DNA from 2 places in the Streptomyces sichuanensis genome. Region 2 is predicted to be linked to the other one. Evidence: riboswitches for the same ligand, from Rfam matches in the RefSeq annotation. Region 2 holds a riboswitch; the other holds the start of a gene.
What was found. Region 2 has a riboswitch for thiamine pyrophosphate ahead of LE181_RS14270 (thiamine ABC transporter substrate-binding protein). Riboswitches for the same ligand answer to the same signal wherever they lie in the genome.
Positions count from the first base shown of each region.

Region 1: another riboswitch for thiamine pyrophosphate. It lies ahead of thiO (glycine oxidase ThiO); the one in region 2 lies ahead of LE181_RS14270 (thiamine ABC transporter substrate-binding protein).

Region 1 is NZ_JAIXMK010000147.1:1,743-10,742, reverse strand. It holds gene LE181_RS28610 (YhgE/Pip domain-containing protein) at 1-31, shown strand, start outside; gene LE181_RS28605 (TetR/AcrR family transcriptional regulator) at 67-678, shown strand; gene LE181_RS28600 (phytoene desaturase family protein) at 1,046-2,554, shown strand; gene LE181_RS28595 (DUF1129 domain-containing protein) at 2,598-3,572, opposite strand; gene metF (methylenetetrahydrofolate reductase [NAD(P)H]) at 3,612-4,529, opposite strand; gene thiE (thiamine phosphate synthase) at 4,694-5,356, opposite strand; gene LE181_RS28580 (Rv2175c family DNA-binding protein) at 5,448-5,813, opposite strand; gene LE181_RS28575 (NAD(P)/FAD-dependent oxidoreductase) at 5,950-7,176, opposite strand; TPP riboswitch at 7,351-7,463, shown strand; gene thiO (glycine oxidase ThiO) at 7,461-8,639, shown strand; gene thiS (sulfur carrier protein ThiS) at 8,636-8,860, shown strand; gene LE181_RS28560 (thiazole synthase) at 8,866-9,000, shown strand, end outside.
Region 2 is NZ_JAIXMK010000038.1:23,877-32,876, reverse strand. It holds gene tsf (translation elongation factor Ts) at 1-353, shown strand, start outside; gene pyrH (UMP kinase) at 516-1,295, shown strand; gene frr (ribosome recycling factor) at 1,465-2,022, shown strand; gene LE181_RS14280 (phosphatidate cytidylyltransferase) at 2,022-3,134, shown strand; gene rlmN (dual-specificity RNA methyltransferase RlmN) at 3,319-4,428, shown strand; TPP riboswitch at 4,461-4,566, shown strand; gene LE181_RS14270 (thiamine ABC transporter substrate-binding protein) at 4,562-5,653, shown strand; gene LE181_RS14265 (ABC transporter permease) at 5,725-7,338, shown strand; gene LE181_RS14260 (ABC transporter ATP-binding protein) at 7,339-8,352, shown strand; gene LE181_RS14255 (DMT family protein) at 8,416-9,000, opposite strand, start outside.

The DNA.
Region 1 (9,000 bases), on a different contig from region 2:
CGACCGGCTCCACCCGGAACTCACTCTGTGAGCGCGGCCACTGCGAGTACAGGGAGAATCACTCTCATGGACAGCAGCAGTACGCGCCGGCAGAACACCCGGCGGAAGCTCTTCGAGGCGGCGGTCACCCTCATCGCCGAGCAGGGGTTCTCCTCCACCACGGTGGACGAGATCGCCGAGCGCGCCGGGGTGGCCAAGGGCACGGTCTACTACAACTTCGCCAGCAAGACCGTGCTCTTCGAGGAGCTCCTGCGGCACGGCATCGAGCTGCTCACCGACTCCCTGCAGGCCGCCGCCGACGAGACGGCCGAGCGGGGCGGCAGCCGGGTCGACGCCCTCGACGCGATGATCCGGGCGGGCCTGGACTTCATCACCCGCTACCCCTCGCTCACGCAGCTGTACGTGGCCGAGCTCTGGCGCACCAACCGGGCCTGGCAGTCGACGCTGATGCAGGTGCGGCAGAAGGCGATCGCGGTGATCGAGTCCGTCCTGCGGGAGGCGGTGGCGTCCGGCGAACTGAGTCCGGAGATCGACGTTCCGCTCACGGCGTCCGCCCTGTTCGGGATGGTGCTGGTGGCGGCGCTGGACTGGCAGTCGTTCCAGCCGGAGCGGTCGATCGACGAGGTGCACTCGGCGCTCTCCCGGCTGCTGCAGGGGCGGGTGGGCGGCGGCCGCTAGGCCGCGTCCGCCCGCAGCACGTGCGGCGCCGTTCCGGTGCGGACCGATCCCCCTCGGTCCGCACCGGAACGGCGCTCCCCCGTGTTCCCCCGTATCTCCCCCGGGCCCCGTGGGGCCCCCGTACCCCCCGGTCGCGTCAGGGCCGCCGTGCCGTTCCGCCGCCCCGTGTCGGCGGTGCCGGCGCCGGCGTCCCTTCCGCGACCACCACTCTCCCTTCCGGACCGGTGCCGCCCCATCCGCGCACGTACTCATCTCGCGCCCTGAGTACGCGTACTCAGCCGTGGGCCCGCGCACCCGGACGGCCGGCGCCGGACGCGGCAGGGGCGCTGGTCGGGGGTTGTCGGTGGGGCCGGATAAAGTCGGGCGCATGGCACGGATTGCGGTGATCGGCGCCGGGATGGGCGCGATGGCAGCCGCTGCCCGGCTGGCCGTCGCGGGCCACCGGGTGGCGGTGTACGAGCGCGCGGGGACGTACGGCGGTGGCGTCGGCCGGCTCGCGCGGGACGGGTTCGTCTTCGACACGGGGCCGGGGCTGCTGCATCTGCCCGCCGTCTACCGCGACCTGTTCGTCAAGACGGGCAAGGAGTCGCTGGAGCAGAGCCTGGCCCTGTTCCAGGTCGACCCCGCGAGCCGGCATCTGTTCGCCGACGGAACGGACTTCTCCCTGCCCAACGCCTCGCGCGCCGGCGTCGTCGCGGCGCTGGACGGCGCCCTCGGCGCGGGCGCCGGCGAGAAGTGGAGCGAGCTGGTCAACCGGGCGCGCGAGGTGTGGGACGCCACGCGCCGCCCGCTGCTGGAGGAGCCGCTGCGGGCCGAGCGCACCGAGGCCCTGGGCGGCGATCCGTATCCGGCGGTGCGCCGGCGCGGGCTGTTCCGGCGGAACGCACCGGTGACGCTGGCGTCGGTCGCGGAGCGGGAGTTGCGCGACCCCCGCCTGGTGGCCCTGCTGGAGAGCCACGCCCTGGCCTACGGCCTCGACCCGCGCAGCGCCCCCGCGAGCGCGACGGTCCTGCCGTACATGGAGCAGACCTTCGGCAGCTGGTACGTCGGCGGGGGCCTGCGGGGCCTCGCGGACGCGCTGTACGAGCGGTGCGTGGCGCGCCGGGTGGAGTTCTCCTTCGGCGCCGAGGCCGTGGGCGTGGTGGAGAAGGACGGGCGCGCGGCCGGGGTGCGGCTGGCCGACGGCAGCGTGGCCGAGGCGGACATGGTGGTGGCCGGGGTCTCCCCCGGCCGGCTGGCGGCGCTCGCCCCGGGCGCGGCCGGGCCGCCGGCCGCCGGGGCGGCGCCGGTGCCGCCTAGCAGGTTCAGCGTCTTCCTGGCGCTCGGCGGGGCGCGCCCGGAGGGCACCGTGCACCGCACGGTGGTCCACGCGGGCGACCGGGCCGCCGAGTTGGCGGCGGTCTTCGGCACGGGGCCGGCCGGCGGCTACGGGCCGACGGTGACCGTCCTACGGCCGGACGACGCCGCCACGCGCCCGGACGACGGGCACGAGGCCGTGACGCTCACGGCCACGGTGGCGCCGCAGGGGCGGGTCGACTGGAGCGAGGAGCGGACGGCCGGTGCGTTCGCTGACCGGCTGGTGCAGGCCGCCGAGGCGGCGATACCGGGCCTGCGGGAACGGCTGCTGTGGCGGGAGGTGCGCACTCCGGCCGATGCGGAGGCGGCGACCGGCGCCGAGGGGGGCGGGGTGCCCGCGCCCGTACTGGCCGGGGGTGCGGGGGCGTTCCTGCGTCCCGGCAATCTCACGGACCTGCCCGGGCTCTACCGCGTGGGCGGCTTCGCCCATCCCGGCGGCGGGCTGGCCCACGCCGGGATGTCGGGAGCGCTGGTGGCCGGTCTGATCGTGGACGGCGCGGACTGGCGCGGCTCGCAGTGAGCCCCGGCACCGCCCCGCCGCCGGTGGCGGGGCGGCCCCGGCGTCAGTAGCGGTAGCGCTGTTCGTCGTAGCCGTTGCTGCCGGGGAGCTGCTGCGGCGGGTAGGGCTGCTGCTCGGCCGGGTTCGCCGGGTCGACGGGGTTGTTGGCGTCCCGCTGCTGCGGCACCCACACGCCGCCCGGCGGGGTGTCCATGTCGTACCCCTGCGAGGCGTAGGTCCCCGCGGTGTAGCCCCCGCCGCCGTACTGCTGCTGGGGGTAGGGCTGCTGCTGGCCGTAGGCGTCGTACTGCTCGTAGGCCGGGGAGCGGTTGCCGATGTACGGGTCGGAGTAGGACGCGTACTGCTGCTGGTCCTGCCCGTAGTCGAACTGGCCGGCGTAGCCGCCCTGGGCGGGCGCGCCCGCCGTTCCGGCCGTCTGCTCGCCGCCGCCGTACGTGCCGTAGGCGCCCGCCGGGTAGCCGGCGGAGTCGTAGCCGGTGGCCGGCGGGTGCTCGGCGGTCGGCTGCTGGGGCACGTTGGGCATGAGGTCGGTCACGCCGCCGTCCGCGGCGGGGACGGCCGGGACCGCGTCGGGCCCGGAGGCCGGGAGCGTCACGTCGGCCGCGGGGGCCGGTGCGGGGGACGCGGGGCGGTCGCCACCCCTGCGGCGCCGCCCGGCGCGTGACGTGGCGTCGGCCCGGCCCGTTGTGCCGCCCGCCTTCGCGGCCGCGGCGCCCCGGCCCTTCGTGGCGCCCGCCTTCCCGGCGTCGGCGCCCTCGTCGTCGGTGCGGCGCAGGGCCCAGCCGCGGGAGAAGCCCCGGCGGAAGGAGAGCGTGACGAAGGTCTGGCCCACCGCGAAGGCGATGGCGCCGACGACGATGACGGCCACGGACGGGATCACCACGCCCGCGACGACGCCGAGGAAGCCGACGAACGCGAGGAGCCGCCAGCGCAACCGCGCCTTGTACTGCAGCAGCACCTCGCCGAGCAGCCAGAGCGCGACGACCCCGAACGCGATGTAGAGGACCGTCCAGCCCATTAGCGCCCCTCTCGTGCGGCCGCCGTCGCCGGCCGGCCGTCAGGACCGCTGGTGCAGTCCCAGATTCTCGTAGATCTCCAACGTGGCCGTGGAGTGGTTCAGGGTAATGAAGTGCAACCCGGGAATCTCCTCGGCCATCAACCGGGCACACAGATCCGTCGCGTACTCGATTCCGATCGAGCGTACAGCGGCCGTGTCATCTTTCACCGCGAGGATCCTCTCCGCCAGGTCCGGGGGGAACGCCGCGTTGCTGAGCTGTGCGAATCGTTCAATTTGTCGCACATTGGTGACCGGCATGATTTCCGGAATGATCGGAGTGTCACACCCTGCTGCCGCTACGCGATCGCGGAGCCGGAGGTAGTCCTCGGGGTAGAAGAACATCTGGGTGATCGCGAAGTCGGCGCCGGCCCGGCATTTGTCGACGAAGTACCCGATGTCCGTCTCCCAGTCGCTGGACCGGGGGTGCATCTCGGGGAAGGCGGCGACGCCCACGCAGAAATCACCCGACTCCTTGATGAGCCGGACCAGGTCCGCGGCGTACTGCACGCCGTCCGGGTGGCGCACCCACTCGCCCATCGGGTCACCGGGCGGATCGCCGCGCAGCGCGAGCATGTTGCGGATGCCGACGTCGGCGTACTGGCCGATGACGTTGCGCAGTTCCGCCACGGAGTGGTTCACCGCGGTCAGGTGGGCGACGGGGGTGAGAGTGGTGTCGGTCGCGATGCGCTCCGTCGCCCGGACGGTGCCCTCGCGGGAGGAACCTCCGGCGCCGTAGGTCACGGAGACGAAGGTGGGCCCGACCGCCTCGATGCGCCGGATGGCGTTCCACAGCGTCCGCTCGCCCTTCGGCGTCCGCGGGGCCGCGAACTCGAAGGAGTACGAGCGCTCGCCGGAAGCCAGCAGGTCACGCACGGTGCGAGCGTGGTCCGTCCTGGTGGAGGCAGTACCAAGGGCCATACCGGCAAGTTAACCAGCGGGGCGGGCACCCCCCAAGCGACTTCGGCGATATGCCCGTTTCACCCACCTGCTGTTCACATACCGTCTCACTCTTCGGACGACGGCCCTGTCCTGCAACACTTCACGACCCCCGGCAGCCTCCCGGCAGAAGCCGCGGGCCGGTCCTAGCTGCCGGCCCCGGCGTACGCGCGGACCCGCCGGGCGAGCTGCGCGGCGGCCTCGCCCGGGTCGTCGGCCTCGGTGATGGCACGGACCACCACGACGCGGCGCGCGCCGGCCTCCAGCACCTCGTCCAGATTGCCGGCGTCGATCCCGCCGATGGCGAACCACGGGCGCACCGGCTCCAGCGACGCGGCGTAGCGCACCAGGTCCAGGCCCGGGGCGTGGCGGCCGGGCTTGGTGGGGGTCGGCCAGCAGGGGCCGGTGCAGAAGTAGTCCACGCCGGGCTCGGCGACGGCGGCGTCGACCTCCGCCTCGGCGTGCGTCGAGCGGCCGATCAGCACGTCCTCGCCGAGGAGGGCGCGGGCGGCGGGCACCGGCAGGTCGCCCTGGCCCAGGTGCAGCACGTGGGAGCCGGCGGCGTGCGCGACGTCCGCGCGGTCGTTGACGGCCAGGAGCCGGCCGTGGCGGCGGGCGGCCTCGGCGAAGACGGCGAGGTGCTCCAGCTCCTCCCCCGCCTCCATGCCCTTGTCGCGCAGCTGGACGACGTCCACGCCGGCGGCGAGGACGTCGTCGAGGAACTCCGGCAGGTCGCCCTGGCGCTTGCGCGCGTCGGTGCACAGGTACAGCCGGGCGTCGGCGAGCCGCTCGCGCGCGGTGACGGACATCGGGTGTCTCCCCCAAAGTCGGCGGCGTACGGGCCGGGGCGAGCCTGACGGCTGCCCCGGCCCGTACGCCGGACGGTTCACTTGCTCTCGGTCAGACGGCGAGCGCCTGGGCGCGGCGCTTTACCTCCGTGCCGCGATTCTCGCGCAGCGCCTGCGCGGGGGTGCCGGGCAGGGTGGGGTCGGGGGTGAAGAGCCACTCCAGCATTTCCTCGTCGCTGAAGCCGTCGTCCCGCAGCAGCGTCAAGGTCCCGGCCAGGCCCTTGACCACCTTGCCCTCGCCGATGAAGTCGGCGGGCACCATGAGCACTCGGTTCTCGCCACGGCGCACGGCGATCAGCTGGCCTTCCTTGACCAGCTGCCGGACGCGCGTCACCTCCACGTCGAGCTTTTCGGCGATGTCGGGGAGGTTGAGCCAGGCGGGGACGAGAGCATCGATCTTTGCGTCAATCTCGGTCACGGGACAAGCCTGCCATCCGGGACTGACAGCCGGTAGCCGGGTTGACCCGAGCCGGGCCGGGAACCCCGCCGGACGTCACCCCACCGGCCGCGCGGAGCCGGGCCGGAGCCGGGCCGGAGCCGGGCCGGAGCCCGGGTCAGAGCGCCGCGGACTTCAGTGGAACGGAGGCGTCCGCGGCCCTGGCCCGGTCGATGGCGGCGCCCTTCTCGATGAGCTTGCGCCCCTGGGCCAGGTCGCGGGGCCGCCCCACGGCCAGCAGGGCCACCAGGACGCCCGAGCGCAGCCAGCACACCGTCCAGGCCGCTCCGGTGGGGTCGCCGCGCCACAGGAGCTCGTCGGCGGCTCCGTGGTGGCCCGCGTACTGCACGAAGCGCCCGAACTGCTCGGACCAGAAGTACGGCACCGGGTCGTAGACGGGCCCCTCGGCCGGGCCGTGGACGATGTTCTCGGCGACGGTCCGCGGGCCCTGCAGGGCGTTGTCCCAGTGGTGCACCAGCAGCCGCTCCCCGTAGCGGGCCGAGGGGAAGGAGGAGCAGTCGCCGACCGCGTAGACGTCGGGCAGGGAGGTGCGCAGCCGGTCGTCGGTGACGACGGAACGGTCCGGCGCGAGCTCGATGCCCGAGCCGGCCAGCCAGCCGGTGGCCGGACGGGCGCCGATGCCGACGACCACCGCGTCCGCGGGCAGGCGCCTGCCGTCGGCCAGGAGCACCGCGCCGGGCTCCACGGCGGCCACCTGCGCGCCGGTGAGCAGCTGCGCGCCGCTGTGGGCGTACCACTGCGCCATGTGGGTGGCGACCTCGGCCGGCATGGCGCCCGCCAGCGGCCGGTCGGCGGCCTCGACGACGGTCACCCGGCAGCCGGCCTCCCGGGCGGCGGTCGCGAACTCCGCACCGATCCAGCCGGCGCCGACGGCGACGATGTCGCGCTGCTGGGCCAGCAGCGGGCGCAGCCGCTCGGCGTCGTCCACGGTGCGCAGCACGTGGACGCCGGGCAGGCCCTCGCTGCCGGGCAGGACGAGGGGCTCGGCGCCGGTGGCGATGACCAGCAGGTCGTACGGGACGGGTCCCTGCTGCGTGTCGAGGACGTGCTCGGCGGCGCGCAGCCCGGTGGCCTCCACGCCGAGCCGCAGGTCGATGCCGAGCGAGTCGAAGTCCACCTCGAAGGCGGATCCCTCCGCCCGTCCGAGGAGCACGGCCTTGGACAGGGGCGGCCGGTCGTAGGGCTGGTGGGGCTCGGCGCCCAGCAGGGAGATCGCGCCGTCCCAGCCCTGCTCGCGCAGGGCGACGGCGGTCTGCACCCCGGCCATGCCGGCGCCGACGATGACGACGCGCCGGCCACTGGAGGTGTTCGTCTGCTCGCTCACCCGGTCAACTCTAGGACGGCGGGCCGCGTCCGCCGGAGCACCGCGTGCCGAGACCTCTGACACAGCGTCACTGCACTGGCGGGCGTCACACCCGCCGCACGGGTGTCGCACCGGCCGCCCGCCGGGTGCGGACGCCCTTCCGGCCGGTCCGCGGCGCGTACTAGGGTGGCCGTTGCACGCACTCGCGGGAGCCCGGACGCACCGGGCTGAGAGGGAGGCTGGACGGCCTCCGACCGTACGAACCTGATCCGGGTCATGCCGGCGAAGGGAGGGGCTGGAAGCCCATGCACGCGCATCGCACTCCTGCGCAGCACACTTGCGACGTCCTCGTCATCGGCGGGGGCGTCATCGGCCTGGTCGTGGCCTGGCGGGCCGCCCAGCGCGGCCTGCGCACGGCCGTGGCCGACCCGGCGCCCGGCGGCGGGGCCGCCCGGGTGGCGGCCGGGATGCTCGCCGCCGTGACCGAGCTGCACTACGGCGAGCAGACGCTGCTGGCCCTCAATCTGGCCTCGGCGCGGCGCTACCCGGCGTTCACGGCGGAGCTGGAGGAGGCCAGCGGCCGGGACACCGGCTACCGCGCCTGCGGCACGCTGGCCGTCGCGCTCGACGCCGACGACCGGGCGCACCTGCGGGAGCTGCACGCCCTGCAGCAGCGCTCCGGTCTGGACGCACAGTGGCTGACCGGACGCGAGTGCCGCCGCCTGGAGCCGATGCTGGCGCCGGGCGTGCGCGGCGGGCTGCGGGTGGACGGCGACCACCAGACCGACCCCCGGCGGCTGGCCCAAGCCCTGCTGACGGCCTGTGAGCGGGCCGGGGTGGTCTTCCACCGCTCGGAGGCGGCGCGGGCGGTGCTCGCCCGGGGCCGGGCCGCCGGAGCGGAGCTCGCGGACGGCACCCGCGTCGCGGCCGGGCAGACCGTTCTGGCGGCGGGCAGCCTCAGCGGCCGCCTCGCGGGCCTGCCCGAGGAGGTGCTGCCGCCGGTCCGCCCGGTCAAGGGCCAGATCCTGCGGCTGCGCGTGCCGCGCTCGCACCGGCCGTTCCTGTCCCGGACCGTGCGCGCGGTCGTGCGCGGCGGGCCGGTGTACCTGGTGCCGCGGGAGAACGGCGAGCTGGTGGTCGGCGCGACGACCGAGGAGCTCGGCTGGGACACCACCGTGACGGCGGGCGGGGTCTACGAGCTGCTGCGCGACGCCCACGAGCTGGTGCCCGGCATCACCGAGCTGCCGCTGGTGGAGACCCTCGCCGGGCTGCGCCCCGGCTCGCCCGACAACGCCCCGCTGCTGGGACCGACCGAGGTGCCGGGCCTCCTCGCGGCCACCGGGCACCACCGCAACGGCGTGCTGCTCACCCCCGTCACCGGAGACGTGATGGCCGAGGTGCTCGCCACCGGCCGGCTGCCGGACGAGGCCCGCCCCTTCTCCCCCCGCCGCTTCACCACAGCACTCCAGGAGCAGTCCGCATGACCGGCAGCGAAGTCGCCCTCCACACCATCAGCGTCAACGGGGAGCACCGCGCCGTCCCCGCGGGAACGACCCTCGACGGGCTCGTCGCCACGCTCACCAGCGCGCACAGCGGCGTCGCCGCGGCCGTCAACGAGGCGGTCGTGCCGCGCGGCCAGTGGCAGGTCACCACGCTCGGGGACGGCGACCGGATCGAGGTCCTCACCGCGGTGCAGGGGGGCTGACCGACATGGCGGACGATCTGCTCACCATCGCCGACACGCCCTTCACCTCCCGGCTGATCATGGGGACGGGCGGCGCCCCCAGCCTCGACGTCCTCGAACGGGCCCTGCTGGCCTCGGGCACCGAGCTGACCACGGTCGCC
Region 2 (9,000 bases):
ACCTGCCCCCGCAGGTCGGCGTCCTGGTCGAGCTGGACAAGGACAACGCCGAGGTCGCCAAGGACGTCGCGCAGCACATCGCCGCGTTCGCTCCGAAGTTCCTCTCCCGTGACGCCATCTCCGCCGACGTCGTGGAGAACGAGCGCCGCGTCGCCGAGGCCACCGCTCGCGAGGAGGGCAAGCCCGAGGCCGCCCTGCCGAAGATCGTCGAGGGTCGCCTCACCGGCTTCTTCAAGGAGCAGGTCCTGCTGGACCAGCCCTTCGCGAAGGACAACAAGAAGACCGTCCAGAAGGTCCTGGACGAGGCCGGTGTCACGCTGAAGCGCTTCGCCCGCATCCGCGTCGGCGCCTGAGCTGTCCGCAGGACAGCGAATGACCCGCGACCCGCTAGGGTCGTACGCAGCCGACCGTCCACCGGCCGGCCGCTGATGTGACGAGGAGGCCATTGCCGCAGAGGGAACCGAAAGGATCCATCCGGCAATGGCCTTCTTCGTATGTGCACGAGGAGAACTCCAATGAACCAGGGCGCGGACGCCAAGCAGGCCGCCGACGACACGAGCGCCGACCAGGGCAAGCCCCGTCGGTTCCTGCTGAAACTGTCAGGTGAGGCCTTCGCCGGTGGCGGTGGGCTGGGCGTCGACCCCGACGTCGTGCACGCCATCGCCCGCGAGATCGCGGCCGTGGTCCGCGAGGGCTACGAGATCGCGGTCGTCATCGGCGGCGGCAACTTCTTCCGCGGCGCCGAGCTGCAGCAGCGCGGAATGGACCGGGCCCGCTCGGACTACATGGGCATGCTCGGCACCGTGATGAACAGCCTCGCCCTCCAGGACTTCCTGGCCAAGGAAGGCGTCGAGACCCGGGTCCAGACCGGCATCACCATGGGCCAGGTCGCCGAGCCGTTCATCCCGCTGCGCGCCGTGCGCCACCTGGAGAAGGGCCGCGTCGTGATCTTCGGCGCCGGCATGGGCATGCCCTACTTCTCCACCGACACCACCGCCGCCCAGCGCGCCCTGGAGATCCACGCCGAGGCGATCCTCATGGGCAAGAACGGCGTCGACGGGATCTACGACTCCGACCCCAAGAAGAACCCCGACGCGGTGAAGTTCGACGCCCTGGAGTACGGCGAGGTGCTCGCCCGCGGCCTGAAGGTCGCCGACGCCACCGCCATCAGCCTGTGCATGGACAACAAGCTGCCGATCCTGGTCTTCGAGCTGCTGGCCGAGGGCAACATCGCGCGTGCGGTGAAGGGTGAGAAGATCGGCACGCTCGTGAGCGACCAGGCCACGCGGGACTGAGACCCGCAACGCCGTCCATGGTGAGCACCCGAGGTGCCACCGACGGCAACTCGCTGCCGCGGGAAGACCTCGGCACGGGGATGGACAACCGCCTGCCGGTCGGACACCGTGCAGGAGAAGACGCGCGCAGGGGCGAGGCTCTGCTTACTGATAACACCAGGAGCAAGTGGTGATCGAAGAGATCCTCCTCGAAGCCGAGGAGAAGATGGAGAAGGCCGTTGTGGTCGCCAAGGAGGACTTCGCGGCGATCCGCACCGGGCGTGCGCACCCGGCGATGTTCAACAAGATCGTGGCGGACTACTACGGTGCGCTGACGCCCATCAACCAGCTGGCGTCGTTCTCGGTGCCCGAGCCGCGCATGGCCGTGGTCACGCCGTTCGACAAGAGCGCCCTGCGCAACATCGAGCAGGCGATCCGCGACTCCGACCTCGGCGTCAACCCGAGCAACGACGGCAACATCATCCGGGTGACGTTCCCGGAGCTCACCGAGCAGCGCCGCCGCGAGTACGTCAAGGTCGCCAAGACCAAGGCCGAGGACGCCAAGGTCTCGATCCGCTCCGTCCGCCGCAAGGCGAAGGACGCCCTCGACAAGCTCGTCAAGGACAAGGAGTCCGGCGAGGACGAGGTGCGCCGCGCGGAGAAGGAGCTCGACGACACCACCGCGAAGTACGTCGCGCAGGTGGACGAGCTGCTCAAGCACAAGGAAGCCGAGCTGCTTGAGGTCTGATGAACGACGCATCCTGGGGAGCCCCGCCGCGCGCCGGTAGCTGGGGAGTCACCGACCAGGGTCCTTCCCCCCTCCACGGCTGGGAAGGACCCCCACCGGCGGGTCCTCTGCACGAGGGGGGCGCCGCGGCGCAGACTCGCCCCATGCCCATTGTGCCCGGAGCAGGCGGATACCAGGACGACGGAGCCGACCGTGAGCAGGGGGCCGCGCACATCGGCGGCCCCCTGTTCCGCGATGAACAGGAGCCCGACATCCGGCCGCAGGAGCCTGCCGCCCCCCAGGGGGCCAAGGCCAAGAAGAGCGCGGGCCGCGATCTGCGGGCCGCGATAGGGGTCGGCGTGGGCCTCGGGGCCGTCATCCTCGCCTCCCTGTTCATCTACAAGCCCGTCTTCCTCGGCGTGATCGTCGTCGCCGTGGTGGTCGGGCTGTGGGAGCTGACGTCCCGGCTCGCCGAGCGCAAGGCCATCAAGGCCCCGCTGGTGCCGCTCGCCATCGGCGGGGCCGCGATGACGGTGGCCGGCTACGTCAACGGGCCCGAGGGCGCGTGGGTGGCCATGGCCTTCACCGCGCTCGCCGTGCTCGTGTGGCGGATGACGGAGCCGCCGGACGACTACCTCAAGGACGTCACGGCCGGCATCTTCGCGGCGTTCTACGTGCCGTTCCTCGCGACCTTCGTGGCGCTGATGCTCGCGGCCGGCGACGGCGCCTGGCGGGTGCTGACGTTCCTCGTCCTGACGGTCGTCAGCGACACCGGCGCCTACGCGGTCGGCTGGCGCTTCGGCAAGCACAAGCTCGCCCCGCGCATCAGCCCCGGCAAGACGCGCGAGGGCCTGCTCGGCGCGGTGGCGTTCGCGATGGTGGCGGGCGCCCTGTGCATGCAGTACCTGATCGACGACGGCGTGTGGTGGCAGGGTCTGCTGCTGGGCCTCGCGGTCGCCGTCAGCGCCACCCTGGGCGACCTCGGCGAATCCATGATCAAGCGGGACCTGGGCATCAAGGACATGGGCGCCCTGCTCCCCGGCCACGGCGGGATCATGGACCGGCTGGACTCGCTGCTGCCGACCGCTCCGGTGGTGTGGCTGCTGATGGTCGCGTTCGTGGGCTCCGCCTAGATCGATTCGGCCTGGATCCGTGCCAGGTACCCTGGAAGGGCTCGTCGCTGCGCGGCGGGCCCTTTTCCGGCCCCGCGCCCGCGGGGGTGCCCCGTGTGAGATCTCCGGGTTCCGGCATCGTCCTGCCGCTGGCTCCGCGACAGCGGAGATCATCCGCTCTCGTCGCAATGAGGAGTTTCCGCTCATGGCCCCCGCGCCTGGAGAACTGACGTTCGTCGCCCCCCGCGGTGCCAAGCTGCCCCCGCGGCACCTCGCCGACCTCAGCCCCGCCGAGCGTCGCGAGGCGGTCGCCGCGATCGGCGAGAAGCCGTTCCGCGCGAAGCAGCTGTCCCAGCACTACTTCGCCCGGTACGCGCACGACCCGGCCACCTGGACGGACATCCCGGCCGCCGCCCGCGAGAAGCTCGCGGGCGAACTGCTGCCGGAGCTGATGAGTGTCGTGCGGCACATCTCGTGCGACGACGACACCACCCGCAAGACCCTCTGGCGCCTGCACGACGGCAAGCTCGTCGAGTCGGTCCTGATGCGCTACCCCGACCGGGTCACCATGTGCATCAGCTCCCAGGCCGGCTGCGGCATGAACTGCCCGTTCTGCGCCACCGGCCAGGCGGGCCTGGACCGCAACCTGTCCACGGCCGAGATCGTCCACCAGATCGTCGACGGCATGCGCGCCCTGCGCGACGGCGAGGTGCCGGGCGGCCCCGCCCGGCTGTCCAACATCGTCTTCATGGGCATGGGCGAGCCGCTGGCCAACTACAAGCGCGTCGTCGGCGCCATCCGCCGCCTCACCGACCCCGAGCCCGACGGCCTGGGCCTGTCGCAGCGCGGCATCACCGTCTCCACCGTCGGCCTCGTCCCGGCGATGCACCGCTTCGCCGACGAGGGCTTCAAGTGCCGCCTCGCCGTGTCGCTGCACGCGCCGGACGACGAGCTGCGCGACACCCTCGTGCCGGTCAACACCCGCTGGAAGGTCCGCGAGGTCCTGGACGCCGCCTGGGAGTACGCGGAGAAGTCCGGCCGCCGGATCTCCATCGAGTACGCCCTGATCCGCGACATCAACGACCAGGCGTGGCGCGGTGACCTGCTCGGCCGGCTGCTCAAGGGCAAGCGGGTGCACGTCAACCTCATCCCGCTCAACCCCACCCCCGGCTCGAAGTGGACGGCCTCCCGGCCGGAGGACGAGCGGGCCTTCGTCGCGGCGATCGCCGCGCACGGCGTGCCGGTCACCGTCCGTGACACGCGAGGCCAGGAGATCGACGGGGCCTGCGGCCAGCTGGCCGCCACCGAGCGCTGATACTGTCCACCTGCATCACTTCGCACAAATGAACAATCCGACAGGGGAGCGCAGCGAGCGCTGAGAGTGCGGCACGGCCCGCAGACCCTCGGACCTGATCCGGTTAGTACCGGCGTAGGGAGTCAGCACCACCATGAACACCATCCTTCGGCGTGCCCTGGGCGCGACCGCCGCCCTTGCGCTGGGCGTGCCCGCCCTGGCCGCCTGCGGCAGCTCCGACGACAAGGGCTCGGGGGAGTCCGGTGGCAAGACCGTCACCCTCGTCTCCCACGACTCCTTCGTCGCCTCGGAGGCCGTGCTCAAGGAGTTCACCGAGAAGACCGGCTACACGGTCAAGGTCCTCAAGAGCGGTGACGCCGGCCGGGCCGTCAACCAGGCGATCCTCTCCAAGAGCCACCCGCAGGGCGACGTCTTCTTCGGCGTCGACAACACCCTGCTCTCCCGGGCACTCGACAAGGACCTCTTCGCCCCGTACGAGGCCAAGGGCCTGGACCGGGTGCCGCGGGAGTTCCAGGCCGACGCCGGCGAGCACCGCGTGACGCCCGTCGACACCGGCGAGATCTGCGTCAACTACGACCGTGCCTACTTCGCCGACCACAAGCTGACCCCGCCGCAGTCCTTCGACGACCTGGTCAAGCCGGAGTACAAGAACCTCCTGGTCACCGAGAACGCCGCGACGTCCTCCCCGGGGCTGGCCTTCCAGCTCGCCACCGTCGCCCAGTACGGCGACGACGGGTGGAAGGACTACTGGAAGAAGCTCAAGGACAATGGCGTCGAGGTCGTCGACGGCTGGGAGCAGGCGTACAACGACCGCTTCTCCGGTTCCGCCGCGGGCAGGAAGGCCAAGGGCGACCGGCCCCTCGTCGTCTCCTACGCCTCCAGCCCGCCCGCCGAGGTGCTCGGCGTGAAGCCGGAGCCGCAGGAGGGCCCGACGGGCGTGGCGACCGGCACGTGCTTCCGGCAGACCGAGTTCGCGGGCCTGCTGAAGGGCGCCAAGAACACCGAGGGCGGCAAGGCCCTGATCGACTTCATGCTGGGCGAAACCTTCCAGGAGGACATGCCGCTGCAGATGTTCGTCAAGCCCGTCAGCCAGGACGCCAAGCTGCCCGAGGTCTTCACCAAGTACGGCGCGCAGATCGACAAGCCCGCGACGCTCGCCCCCGAGAAGATCGCCAAGAACCGCGACCAGTGGGTCAAGGAATGGTCCTCGCTCGTCCTGAAGTAGGCCCTGCCACGCCACCGCGCGCCGCCGTCCGCCCGGGTGGGCGGCGGCGGACGGCGACGCGGCTCGGCCTGATGGCCGTGCCGCTCGCCTTCTTCGGCGTCTTCTTCGCCTACCCCGTCGCCTCGATCGTCTCGCGCGGCCTGAAGGACGGCGGCAGCTGGCAGTTCGCCCGCGTCGGCGAGGTCGTCACCGATCCCCGCATCGGCCACGTCCTGTGGTTCACCACCTGGCAGGCCGCCGCCTCCACCGCGCTCACGCTCCTGCTCGCGCTCCCCGGCGCGTACGTCTTCGCGCGCTTCGACTTCCCCGGCAAGCAGCTGCTGCGGGCTCTGGTCACCGTCCCGTTCGTCCTGCCGACGGTCGTCGTCGGCTCGGCGTTCCTGGCGCTGCTGGGCCGCGGCGGGCTGCTCGACGAGCTGTGGGGCGTGCGGCTGGACACCACGGTCTGGGCGATCCTCCTCGCCCACGTCTTCTTCAACTACGCCGTGGTCGTGCGGACCGTCGGCGGGCTGTGGGCCCAGCTCGACCCCCGGCAGGAGGAGGCCGCCCGCGTCCTGGGCGCCGGCCGCCTGGCCGCCTGGCGGCGGGTGACCCTGCCCGCCCTGGGGCCGGCCGTGGCCGCCGCGGCCCTGATGGTCTTCCTGTTCACCTTCACCTCCTTCGGCGTCGTCCAGATCCTCGGCGGGCCGCGCTACGCCACACTGGAGGTGGAGATCTACCAGCAGACCGCGCAGCTCCTCGACCTGCCCACGGCCGCCGTCCTCACCCTCGTGCAGTTCGCGGCCGTGGCCGCGCTGCTGGGCGTGCACGCCTGGACGGTCCGGCGCCGCGAGGCGACGCTGAGGCTCGTCGACGCCGCGCGCACCGCCCGCCGCCCGCAGGGCGCGGCCCAGTGGGCCCTGCTGGCGTCCGTCCTGGCCGTCGTCACCCTCCTCGTGCTCGTCCCCCTCGTGGTGCTCGTCCTGCGCTCCTTCGACGGCCCCGACGGGTACGGCCTGACCTTCTACCGGGCCCTCGCCTCGGCCGGCGACAACGGCGGCACGTTCGTCGTCGCCCCCCTGGAGGCCATCGGCAATTCCCTGGCGTACGCACTCGCCGCCACCGCCGTCGCGGTGGTAGTCGGCGGCCTGGCCGCGGCGGCCCTGACCCACCGGGAGGGCCGGCTCGTCCGGGGCTTCGACGCGCTGCTGATGCTGCCGCTGGGCACCTCGGCCGTCACCGTCGGCTTCGGCTTCCTCATCGCCCTCGACGAGCCGCCGCTGGACCTGCGCACCTCGTGGATCCTGGTGCCGCTGGCGCAGGCGCTGGTGGGCGTGCCGTTCGTCGTCCGCACCATGCTGCCGGTGCTGCGCGCGGTGGACGTCCGGCTGCGCGAGGCGGCCGCCGTCCTCGGCGCCTCGCCGCTGCGGGCGTGGCGCGAGGTGGACCTGCCCCTGGTCGGGCGGGCGCTCGCGGTCGCGGCGGGCTTCGCGTTCGCCGTGTCCCTGGGCGAGTTCGGGGCGACCGTCTTCATCGCCCGGCCCGACAGTCCCACCCTGCCGGTGGCCGTGGCCCGGCTGCTGGGCCGCCCCGGGGCGCTCACCTACGGGCAGGCGATGGCCCTCAGCACGATCCTGATGCTGGTGTGCGCGGCGGCGCTGCTGGTGCTGGAGCGCTTGCGCACCGACCGTACGGGAGAGTTCTAGATGCTGCGCCTCGAAGAGGTGACCGTCCGCTTCGGCGAGCGCCCGGTGCTGGACGCCGTCGACCTCGCCGTCGCCGAGCACGAGACCGTGTGCGTCCTCGGGCCCAGCGGCAGCGGCAAGTCCACGCTGCTGCGCGTCGTGGCCGGCCTTCAGCGGGCGGACGCCGGACGGGTGCTCCTGGCAGGCAAGGACCAGAGCGCGGTGCCCACGCACCGCCGCGGGGTGGGCCTGATGTTCCAGGACCACCAGCTCTTCCCGCAGCGGGACGTGGCCGGAAACGTCGCCTTCGGACTGCGCATGCGCGGGACCGGGCGCGCGGAGTCGGCCCGCCGGGTCGCCGAGCTGCTGGAGCTGGTGGGCCTGCCGGGCGCGCAGCGCCGGCCGGTCGGGGCCCTGTCGGGCGGCGAGCAGCAGCGCGTCGCCCTGGCGCGGGCGCTGGCCCCCGAGCCGCGGCTGCTGATGCTCGACGAGCCGCTGGGGCAGCTGGACCGGAGCCTGCGCGAACGGCTCGTGGTGGAGCTGCGCTCGCTCTTCGGCCGGCTGGGGACGACGGTGCTGGCGGTCACCCACGACCAGGGCGAGGCGTTCGCGCTCGCCGACCGGGTGGTGGTGATGCGCGACGGGCACATCGCCCAGGCCGGGACCCCGCTGGAGGTGTGGCGGCGGCCCGCGTCGGAGTTCGTGGCGCGCTTCCTCGGCTTCGACAACGTGGTCGAGGCGACGGTGCGCGGCGAGCGCGCGCAGACGCCCTGGGGCGTGCTGCCGGTGCCCGCCGGGTCGCGGCAGGGGGACGGGCGTCTGCTCGTCCGGCCCGCCGGGGTGCGGCTGACGGCGGGCGAGGGGCTGGCGTGCACGGTCACGGCCCGGACGTTCCGCGGGGACCACGTGGTGGTGCGGTTGCGGCCCGGGAGCGGGCCGGAGCTGGAGGCGGCGTGCGGATTGCGTGAGGCGCCGGAGGTCGGCGCCGACGTGGGCGTCGGGTTCGCGCCCGACGAGGTGGTCGTCCTCCCCTGAGCCACCGCGACGGCCGGGAGGTGCCATGGGACGGGCCGGATGGCCGGCCCGTCCGGTGTCCGCTCAGCTGACGGCCGTCGGCTCCGGCTCCTTCACGTCGCCCGCCGGGGCGGCCGAGTGGGCGTCCGGTTCGCCGAACCAGGCCACGGCCACCGCACCGGCGACGGCCAGCAGGAAGCCGAGGACGGCCATCCACGCGAAGCCCGCCCGGGAGGTGTCGCCCAGCCAGACCACGCCGATGATGCCGGGCAGCACCGTCTCACCGACGACGAGCGCGGCGGTGGCGCCGTTGACGGAGCCGATCTGCAGGGCCACGGTGTGCAGGTACATGCCGACGCCGCCGGCGATGAAGATGGCGTAGAACGCCGGGTCCGCGAGCATCGTGGGCAGGTCGAACGGGTCGATGCCGTCGAGGATGCGCACGCCCACACCGATGGCGCCGAAGCCGAGGCCGGAGAGCAGACCGGCCAGGATCGCGGCCTTCGAGCCGAGGAAGTGGACGGCTATCCAGCCGCCGCCCATCAGCACGACGGTGATGGCCAGCAGCCACCAGTGCGTGGACCGGGCGGCCTCGCCGCTGCCCTCGTGGCCCGCGGCGGTCGCCAGCAGCACCAGCGCCGCGCAGACCACGCCGATCGACATCCACTC